3 regions of the Niveibacterium sp. COAC-50 genome follow, and region 1 is predicted to be linked to each of the others. Evidence: predicted binding sites of a transcription regulator. Region 1 holds the regulator's gene; each other region holds the start of a gene.
What was found. Region 1 encodes FliA, which starts transcription of late flagellar genes. Its sites were predicted from a motif close to CTAAAGTTNNNNNNNNNNNNGCCGNTA; they were not measured.
Positions count from the first base shown of each region.

Region 2: a site for FliA is predicted at 1,983-2,009, ahead of HH302_RS17025 (PAS domain-containing methyl-accepting chemotaxis protein). Genes of this name have one in related genera too.
Region 3: a site for FliA is predicted at 1,326-1,352, ahead of HH302_RS08875 (homoserine O-acetyltransferase). Genes of this name have one in related genera too.

Region 1 is NZ_JABCJM010000003.1:362,929-366,205, forward strand. Features, by position in the region: gene motD (flagellar motor protein MotD) at 1-668, opposite strand, end outside; gene HH302_RS14850 (flagellar motor protein) at 852-1,592, opposite strand; gene HH302_RS14855 (RNA polymerase sigma factor FliA) at 1,607-2,362, opposite strand; gene HH302_RS14860 (hypothetical protein) at 2,487-3,272, opposite strand; gene flhF (flagellar biosynthesis protein FlhF) at 3,269-3,277, opposite strand, start outside.
Region 2 is NZ_JABCJM010000004.1:331,454-334,730, forward strand. Features, by position in the region: gene HH302_RS17020 (hypothetical protein) at 1-139, opposite strand, end outside; gene HH302_RS17025 (PAS domain-containing methyl-accepting chemotaxis protein) at 208-1,842, opposite strand; gene HH302_RS17030 (hypothetical protein) at 2,337-2,507, shown strand; gene HH302_RS17035 (GNAT family N-acetyltransferase) at 2,546-3,100, opposite strand.
Region 3 is NZ_JABCJM010000002.1:310,254-313,530, reverse strand. Features, by position in the region: gene metW (methionine biosynthesis protein MetW) at 1-91, opposite strand, end outside; gene HH302_RS08875 (homoserine O-acetyltransferase) at 93-1,220, opposite strand; gene HH302_RS08870 (methyl-accepting chemotaxis protein) at 1,455-3,077, opposite strand.

The DNA of each region.
Region 1 (3,277 bases):
CGCTGGTCTGCGTAGCCCGCCACCGTAAGCCGACGCGCATCGACACCAGTATCAATGAACAAGCGCACCACCGAGCTCGCGCGCACCGACGACAGTTCCCAGTTCGACGCAAACGCTGCGGTCGCGATCGGAATATTGTCGGAATGCCCCTCAACGCGGATCGGGAAGTCGCCCTGTGCCAAGACCTCACCCACGGCACGCAGCGCACGCACCGCGTCGCTCCCAAGGTAGGCCTCACCCGGATTGAACAGCGCACTGGCATTGATCTCGATCGAGATGCCATGCGCGCCCTCATTCACGGACACCTGGCCGCCGCGCACCAGCGGTTCCAACACGCGCCGGACCTGTTCCGCCATGCTGTGCATCTGCTGACGCGCTTGCACCCGCGCCTCGCTCTCGGCGGGCGACTTTTGCACCTTCGCCTGCTGCGGCACCGCACCCGCGATCGACGCACGCGGCACGATCTGCATGCCGTCGGCGTTCGTCGTCACATTACGGAAGGCGCTCACAAGCGAGTTCGAGAGCACCCGGTACTTGCCCTCGTTGATCGAGCTCAACGCGTACATCACCACGAAGAACGCAAAAAGCAGCGTAATGAAATCTGCGTACGAGACGAGCCACCGCTCGTGATTCTCGTGCTCTTCCTCGTGCTTGCGACGACCCATGATGCGTTCCGGTAAATGCGCTTAAGACATAGGAAAGAACGGCGAACGCGACCACAACTTGAGGCGGACGGTTCAGAAATATCTGGCTGCTGAAGCCGGCCCTGAGCCCGCGACGAATCGCAGGACAGAGCCGAGAATGATGAATGTGAATTTGACGCGGCAGCCTAGAACAAGCGCCGCAACACGTCAGGTGACGTAGCCCTGCAAGCGGCTTTCGATAATGCGCGGATTATCGCCATGGGCGATGCCAACCAGGCCATCGACCAACATTTCGCGCACTGCGACGAGTTGCGCGATATGGGCCTGCAACTTTTTCGCGATCGGCAGAAAGATCAGGTTCGCCGAGCCGACACCATAGATCGTCGCCACGAAGGCCACCGCAATACCCGCGCCGAGCTTTGAAGGGTCAGAGAGGTTCTCCATCACATGGATGAGACCCATCACCGCACCGAGGATACCGATGGTCGGCGCATAACCACCTGCAGCCTCCCACACCTTGGCACTGGTTTTCATCTGCTGCTCCCAGGCGCCGATTTCGACTTCGAGCACCTCGCGAAGCCGTTCTGGTTCGACACCATCGACAAGCAGCTGTAAGCCCTTGGCGGCAAAGCTGTCTTTCAGCCCCATCGCCTGCCCTTCCAGCGCAAGCAGGCCTTCCTTGCGTGCGATCCCACTCCAGGAAACGATTTGCTCGATGACGCGGCGAAACGGCGGCACCGGTGGCACGAAGATCCAAGCGCCCATCCGAAGCCCCTGGCGAAACACCGTGAATGGGCTTTGCAGCATCACCGCGCCGAGCGTTCCGCCGATCACGATCAGGAAAGCCGTGGGCTGGACCAGTGAGCCGATGTGGCCGCCTTCGAGCACCTGCCCGCCGACGATGGCCGTCAAGCCGACAAACAGGCCGAGGATGCTGATCTTATCCACGGCGCGTGCTCCGCTCAGATCGACGCGCGGCGTCCGCGCGCACTGGCTGCATGACTACGCACCTGGCCCGAGATGCGCGAGCGCAGGCGTGCGATCGCCTGGCTGTGCAACTGACAGACGCGCGATTCGGAAACGCCGAGCACTTCGCCAATCTCGCGCAGGTTCAGGTCTTCCTCGTAGTACAGACCCATCACCATCTTCTCGCGCTCGGGCAGATCGTCGATCGCCTTGATCAGCGATTCGCGCATCTTCTTGTCTTCCAGCATGTCGAGCGGATCTGCCTCGTTGCCGGCGACATGGCGCTCGAGGAAGTCTTCTTCCTCCTCGTCGCTGAAATCCTCGAAGTAGACCAGTTGATAGCCGCGCGCTTCCTGCAGCATCTTCTGGTAGTCGGCCAGCGTCATGCCAAGCGTTTCGGCCAGTTCCTTCTCCGTCGGCTGGCGGCCGTGGCGTTGTTCAAGCTGGTGGATCGCGCCTTCGATGCGGCGCATCTCGCGGCGCAGGCTGCGCGGCAGCCAGTCGTTTTCGCGCAGGCCATCGAGCATGGCGCCGCGGATACGTTGGACGGCATAGGTTTCGAACTGGGCACCCAGGCCCTCTTCGTAACGCCCGATCGCGTCGAGCAAACCCAGCATGCCGTTCTGGATGATGTCTTCAACCTGCACGCTCGCCGGCAGTTTCGCCATCAGGTGATACGCAATTCGCTTCACCAGTGGAACGTACTGCGTGACGAGTTGGTTCTTGTCTAGCGTTCCCGATGCGGTGTACATCGTGTGACTCTCTCTTCTACGGTCTCGTTCGAGGCTTCGGACGAAGCCTCCCTGCCGTCACTACTCACACTATCGGCCGCCTGAGAGGGAAATTGAGCCCTATTTCAGGATTTTTTCTTCTGGCTCACAGCGCCAGCGCCATCGAGGTACGCTGCCTTCGCCGCGCCAAGCCGAGAACACGATCCAGAAACACGCCGTCCGTCGTAGTGTCAGATGCTGCCGCGGCGGCGGCCGCACAAGCATCCAATCCCTTCACGCGACGCAGCGCGAGGCTCGTTTGCCGATGCCCGACCAGGACCAGGTTGGCCAACAGGGCCTCTGCCTCGTCCTGATCACGGGGATTTGCCAGAGCCAGGTCGATCTGCGGCCACGGACCACCATCCAAATGCTTGATCAGCGCGTAGGCTTCGGTGATCGCCCGCGGCGAGCCATCGACCACGACGACCATCCGGTGCGCCGCACTGGCGAGCGGCGAGAGGCTACGGCGCTCGTCGGCCCGTGCGTGGATCAACCAGAGATCGCAGCCACGCTGCAAGGCGCGGCAGGTTTCGGCGAAACGCTCGCTCAACACCCGGTCGGCGCCATTCAGGGCGCGCGCCAGGCGCGCCGACGAATACAGCGACAGCCCCGGCCCTGCCTCGACGCGTGCAGCCTCAAGCGATACATGGCGCTCCACCGCCTGCAAGAGATCGAAGCGCGCCGCAGCGCCGAGCGCGTCGGCGAGGTTGCCGCAGCTTGCCATCTCGTCGAACACCGTTACCTGGCGACCGCCTTGTGCGCGCGTCAGCGCCTGCCCCGCCAGCCAATGCATCGCACCGGCACCGAAGGCGCTCACCGCGACCACTTGAGGTGGCGCGCGGCGCAGCAGGCGACGCAAGCCAGCAGCCTGATCCTCGAATCCGGGCTTCATGCGCG
Region 2 (3,277 bases), on a different contig from region 1:
CGCCCTCGAGTGAGGCACCCCAGCCGATCACGGCACCGGTCGACTCCGCCGCGAGCGCGGTTTCGAGCGCTTCGTGAAGCGTGTGCGCTTGGCTCGCCAGCGTCTCGCTGACGGGAATTTTGATGTAGATGAAATCCACGGGCCCGAGTGTGCGCCAGCTGCGTCGGCAGGTCGACACCGGCGCGAGCGCCGGCGGCCTCGATCCGATCAAACGTTGTATTGCGCCACCGCCTTGCGCATACGCTCGACGTTTCGGTGCAGCGCATGTGAGCAGCGCTGCGTCGCATCGGCGACGGTCAGGTTCTCCTCCGTCAGGCGGGCAACGTTTTCGACGCTCTGTGCCAGCGCATTCATCGCACTCGCCTGTTCCTGCGACGAGAGCGAGATCTCGCCGACGCGCGTGAGCGTTGCGGTCATCTCGGCGTTGATGCGCGCCAACGCGCGCTCGGCGTCGTCAACCAGCGCAACCGACGCGCTGACCTGATCCACGCTGTGCTGCATGCCGCTCACCGCGTCGTCGGCCTCGGCGTGGATGCGCGCGATCATCGCGTCGATCTCTTGCGTAGCCGCGGCGGTCCGCTCTGCAAGCTTGCGCACCTCGTCGGCCACGACCGCAAAGCCGCGCCCTTGCTCGCCCGCGCGCGCGGCCTCGATTGCCGCGTTGAGCGCGAGCAGGTTGGTCTGCTCGGCAATTTCCTTGATCACGCCCGCGACCCGGCCCACTTCGGTCATGCGGCGGCCAAGCTGCGCCACGGTTTCGGTTGAGCTGGAGATCGCCTCGGCGAGCCCCTGAATCGTCTCGCCTGCCTGCAGCGACACGGCCACACCCTGCTCGGCGGCGGAGCCGGCACTCAGCGCAACCCCGTGGGTGTCATTGGCATGCAGGGCGACCTCGGAGATCGAGACGGTCATCTCTTCCACGCCAGACGCAGCCGACGAGGTGATCGCGCTCTGCTCGGCCGCCGCACCATGGAGGCGCTCGACACTGCCGTGAAGCTGATGTGTCGACTCGCCGACTTCGCGTGTAGCGTCCTGCACGATCTGCAGCGTTGCCCGCGTTGCCGACACAAGCGTGTCGAGCTGCGCGGCGATACGGCCGATACGATCGTCGCTCGCAGGCGTGAGCGAGGCGGTGAGCTCCCCGGTCGATAGCGCCCCTTCGAGAAAGGCGTCGATGGCATCGAGCCGGCGGTTGGTTTGCGGCATGTGCACCGCCAGCAAGTAGAGACCCGCCAACGCGGTAACGCCGGCCGCAACAAGCGTCGCGATGATCAGCGCGGGGCTGGGCAGCAGCGCGCTCGCAACCGCCAGCAGTGCCATCAGTACCGCCAGCGTGACGAAGCCTGCAACGCGCGTTTCGTGTGCCAGCAGCCCGGCACGCACGCGGCCGTGGCTGCGCCGCACCCGGCCATCCTTCACGCAGATGCTGCGGTCACCCTCGCGCAAGCGGCGATACGCCGCTTCGGCGGCTGCAATCTGAGCCTTGCTGGGCCGCGTGCGCACCGATTGATAGCCAACCACCTGGCCGTGCTCTCGCACCGGGGAGACGTTGGCAACCACCCAGTAGTAGCCGCCGTCGCTGCGCCGATTCTTGACCACCCCTTTCCAGGGCCTGCCGGCCTTGAGGTTCTGCCACATGTCGGCAAAGGCCGCTGGCGGCATGTCCGGATGGCGGATCAGGTTGTGCGGCTCGCCCAGCATGGCCTCGGGTTCATAGCCGCTGATCTCTGCGAAAGCACGGTTCGCTTCGGTGATGCGGCCTTTGAGGTCGGTGCGGGAGTAGATGAAGACCCCGTCGGGCAGGATCGTCTCGACTTGGGTGACTGGCAGGTTGGTTCGCATGCTGGGGTTCCGGGGGGCTACCAAGCGAATTCGGGGCGCGTGGCCGCGACAAACGCAGCGACACGCATGACATGGCCCGGTGCCGCCGCCGTCATTTCATTGAAACCGCGGGCGTAGCGAATCGGGAGTCAATACCCTCTTTACGGCACCAAAACGCCAAAATTGATGGATCTGCAATTAAATCGCTTGATCGCACGATATCCCGCGGCGCAGGCGCCCGGCTGACGCAGATCAGCCTCTTGAGCATCCGCTCAAGCACCGGCGGAGGCGCTGATCGATGGGCTTGTGGGATCGCCGGCACAGGGCAAGCGCAGTGCGGCCGAGGTGTTTGCGCCGACCCAACCAGCCGCATTTTCTGCAGCCTGCCCCCGCATTGCTGCGGTTCATCGCATGGCGGTCGCGGTAGCCCGTTCCGGTCGCCATCCTTCACTCAACGCAGCACCGATCGAGACCGACGGAGGCTGTCCCCAAGTCAAAGAGTGAGAGGAAACATCATGAAAACCCAACTGATCCGCCAACACCACAAAGTCCTCGCCGCCCTGCTGGCCATCGTCGGTACGGCGCTGTGCCTCGGCAGCACCGTCGTTGGCTACGAGCAGGTCGCCGCACAAGCCGTGGTGCAACAACCGACCGCGGTGGCATCGGCCGAAGCGCATCGCAGCTGAGCCGCCGCGCACCTGGCACGGCCGCAGATCCGCAGCCGTCAGCGCGAGTGCGCCCCACCCTGAGGGCGTGACAGAACATAGGTATGTTCGACGCAGGGTTCGCCCTTGAAGACCGCGTCGGACGAAGCAATGCGGCGCATGCCGACCCGCTCCAGCAGCGCAATCGAGGGCGCGTTGCGGGCGTCGGTAATGCCCCGCACCTCGGCCACGGTGGTGGCCTGGAACAGCAGCTGCGTGGCAAGGCCGAGCGCCTCTTGCGCAAATCCGCGCCCCTGGGCCGGCCGGCTCAACGTGAAGCCGATTTCGGCGTGGGCGCCATCGGCTGATACGCAAATGCCGATATCGCCGATCAACTCATAGGTCGCGCGTTCGGCAATGCCGAGCTGCACCCATTCGGCACGCGGAAAGATCGGCGCCATCGCCATCGACGTGATGAATGCCAGCGCGTCGGCGTCGGACTGTGGCTGCCAACCCTGGTATCGCGCCAGCGCGGTGTCCTGCCGGTAACTCTGGAAAGCGGCGAGGTCCTCGGCACGCAGGCGTCGAAGGGTGATGTGCGTGCCGTGCAGTGGAAGGGGATCAAGCGGGTTCATGCGGTCCTCGTGGAAACGCAAACGGCCGCGCATGCGATGCGGGCGGCGGCCACCGCGGATGTGCGGTGACGGGACGTGACGATACTCCTCCGGCATGACAATTACGGTGCTCGGATGCCATTGGTTGCTATTGACAACCATATCCGGAAAGATCAGAGTTCAGCAAAACCTGATCGA
Region 3 (3,277 bases), on a different contig from region 1:
GCAGGCTGCCGTCGCCGCAGCCGAGGTCCAATGCGGTATCGCCGGGCTGCACCCAGCGCGCGATCACTTCAAAGTCGAAACGGGTAGACATCTCAAACTCCAATGCCGTCGAACCACGCGCGCAACACCGCGTGGTACTGCGGATCGTCGAGCAGGAAGGAGTCATGGCCGGCCGTGCTTTCCAGCTCGGCGTAGCTGACCTTGAGGCCGTTCTGGATCAGCGCGAACACCAGCTCGCGCGAGCGCTCCGGCGAGAAGCGCCAGTCGGTCGAGAACGAGGCGACGAAGAAGTCGGCCTTGGCACGCGCGAGCGCGGCGGCCAGGTCGCCGTCGTAGTCGAAGGCCGGGTCGAAGTAGTCGAGCGCCTTGGTCGCCAGCAGATAGGTGTTGGCGTCAAAGTAACCGGCGAACTTGTCGCCCTGATAGCGCAGGTAGGACTCGATCTCGAACTCCACGTCCCAGTGGTACTTGTGCTCGCCGTGGCGCAGCTTGCGGCCGAATTTCTCGCCCATCGCGTCGTCCGACAGATAGGTGATGTGGCCGACCATGCGCGCGAGCTTGAGGCCATTTACCGGCACCACGCCGTGCTCGTAGTAGTGGCCGCCGTGGAATTGCGGGTCGGACTTGATCGCCTGCCGCGCGACTTCGTTGAATGCGATGTTCTGCGCCGAGAGTTTCGGCGCCGCGGCGATGATCGCAGCGTGCCGCACGCGGTCCGGGAAGGCCAGCGTCCACTCCAGCGCCTGCATGCCGCCGAGGCTGCCACCCAGCACGGCCGCGAAGCGTTCGATCCCCAGCAGATCGGCCAGCCGGGCCTGTGCCGCGACCCAGTCTTCCACCGTCACGAAGGGGAAGTCCGCGCCCCAGGGCTTGCCAGTGGCTGGGTTGATCGAGGTCGGGCCGGTCGAGCCATAGCAGCCGCCCAGGTTGTTCACCCCGATCACGAAGAACTTGTTGGTATCCAGCGGCTTGCCGGGGCCGACGAGGTTGTCCCACCAGCCCACGCTCTTGGGCTTGCCGGCGTAGGTGCCCGCCACATGGTGCGAGCCTGACAGCGCGTGGCAGACCAGCACCGCGTTGTCGCGCTGGGCGTTAAGGGTGCCGTAGGTCTCGTAGACGAGATCGTAGGCCGGCAGCACCGCGCCGCTTTTCAGCGTGAGCGGCTCTGCGAAATGCGCCGTCTGCGGCGAGACGACGCCAACGGATCCGGAAGAAGTCATGGTTGCCCGTCAGAAAAACAAAAACCCGACCGGCTCTCGGAGAGCAAACGGTCGGGCTGCCCTCGCTTTAGCCGGATTTGTATTGCGCCCGCAAGCTGTAGATCAAATCGGCGCAGTGGCAGGAAACTAACGCGGGGGCGGCTGGAAGTCAAACCGCCGCATCAAGGCAGGAAAGAAAACGGTGGGCCGCCGCATGTGGGCGGCCCGCCGTCAGGAGCGTCTCTCCCGGTCCGCTCAAAGCCTGAACTTGGATACCGCTGCGCGGAGTTCTGCCGCCATCGATTCGAGGTCGTTCACCGAGCCGGCGCTGCGGGTGATCGCCGCATTGGTCGAATCGCTCATCTGCGCGATCCGCTCGATGTGCTCGGCAATCGCATGGCTGGCCGCGCTTTGTTCGTTGTAGGTCTCGACCAACTCGGCGACTTCGTGGCGGGTCGTATCGGCCCCGCTCTTGAGCGAGCCGAGGGCCGGGCCGAGGCGGCTGATCGCTTCGACTGACGAATTCGCCTGGGTGGCCGATGCGCGCATCACGCGGGCGACGCTTTCGGTCTCACCGTGGATCGCGCCTAGCGCGGTCATGATCTCGCTGGTTGCCTTGCCGGTCTTCTCGGCCAGCTTGCGTACCTCGTCCGCCACCACCGCGAAGCCGCGGCCCTGTTCGCCAGCGCGTGCCGCTTCGATTGCAGCGTTGAGCGCGAGCAGGTTGGTCTGGTCGGCGATCTCCTTGATGATGCCGGCGATGCCGCTGATGCGGGTGGAGTGTTCTTCAAGGCGGCCGATGTTCGACGCTGCGGTATTGACCGACTCGGCAACGCGGCCGACTTCGTCGCTTGCGGCGTCGGCCAGCACCGAGCCTTCTTCCGACATGCGGTGGGCGTTCTGGGCTTCTTCGCGCACACGTGCGGCGCGCTCGGCGACGTGGTCGAGGCCGGCGGTCATCTCCTGCACGGCGGCGGCGATGCCGGCGGCGGCTTCGCTCTGCTGTGCGGCACTGCCTTCGATCTCGTGATAGGCACCATTCAGGTGCTGGGCGGCGCCGGCGATATTGGCGCTCGATTGCTCGATTGCACCGATCATCGCGCGCAGCTGCTGCTGCATCGCGTCAAGCGCGGTCAGCAGCTTGCCGGTCTCGTCGTTGCGCTCGACGCGGATCTCGGTGCTCAGGTCGCCGTCGGCAATCTTCTCGGCCAGCTTGACCGATTGCCCGAGCGGTTTGGTTACCGACCGGATGATCGAGAACGACAGGGCCGCCGCGGCGATGAGGCCGACCAGCGCGATCGCCATCGTGGTGTTCTTGATCTTGCTGGCAGTGGCGGCCACGACGGCATTGGAGTTCTCGGTCTCCTTCACCTGCATCTTCAGCAGGGCGGTGAGGGCATCGATCGCCTGCTCGAACGCGGGCAAAGCGTTGGAGCGGAATTCGGACACTGCCTGCATCCGGTCGCCCTCGCCGTACATCTTGATCATCTTGTCGCGCGACTCGGTGAAGTCCTTGTAGCTGGTCTGGAAGGCCTTGATCTGCTTCTTCGCTGCCGGGTCGGTCATGGTTTTGAAGGCGGCCTGGAGCCCCTTCAGCGCCTCGGCGTCGAGCTGGCGCATGGCCTCGAAGTGCTCTTCGGCGGTCTTGACGTACTGTGTCTCCATTGCCAGCACGATGCGCATCCGGCTGCGGTGCAGCGTATCGAGCGACACGCCCAGCTGCGACATCGGCACCGTGTGCGTGACGTACGCCGCCTCGATCTTGTCGGTAGCGCTGGACAGGCCATTGCGCCCGATCACGACGACGACCACGACGAGCGCAAGCAGAAAGCTCGAAAGCAGAACCAGTCTTGAAGAGATCCGCAGGTTCTTGAACATGTTTTTATTGGCTCCGGGAGGTGGACTGGCAAGTGACAAGTACGTTATCGGTCGGAATCGGGCCAACTTGAGCAATCCGGGCTAAGTCCTGGCCGCGCTGGCTGGGGCGTTCGGGGCAAATTTCCCATGCCCGCGCGGGCTGAGCTGGTTCGACCGAAAAACATGACGGTTGCGTGATGCTCACCTATAACGACTACTCG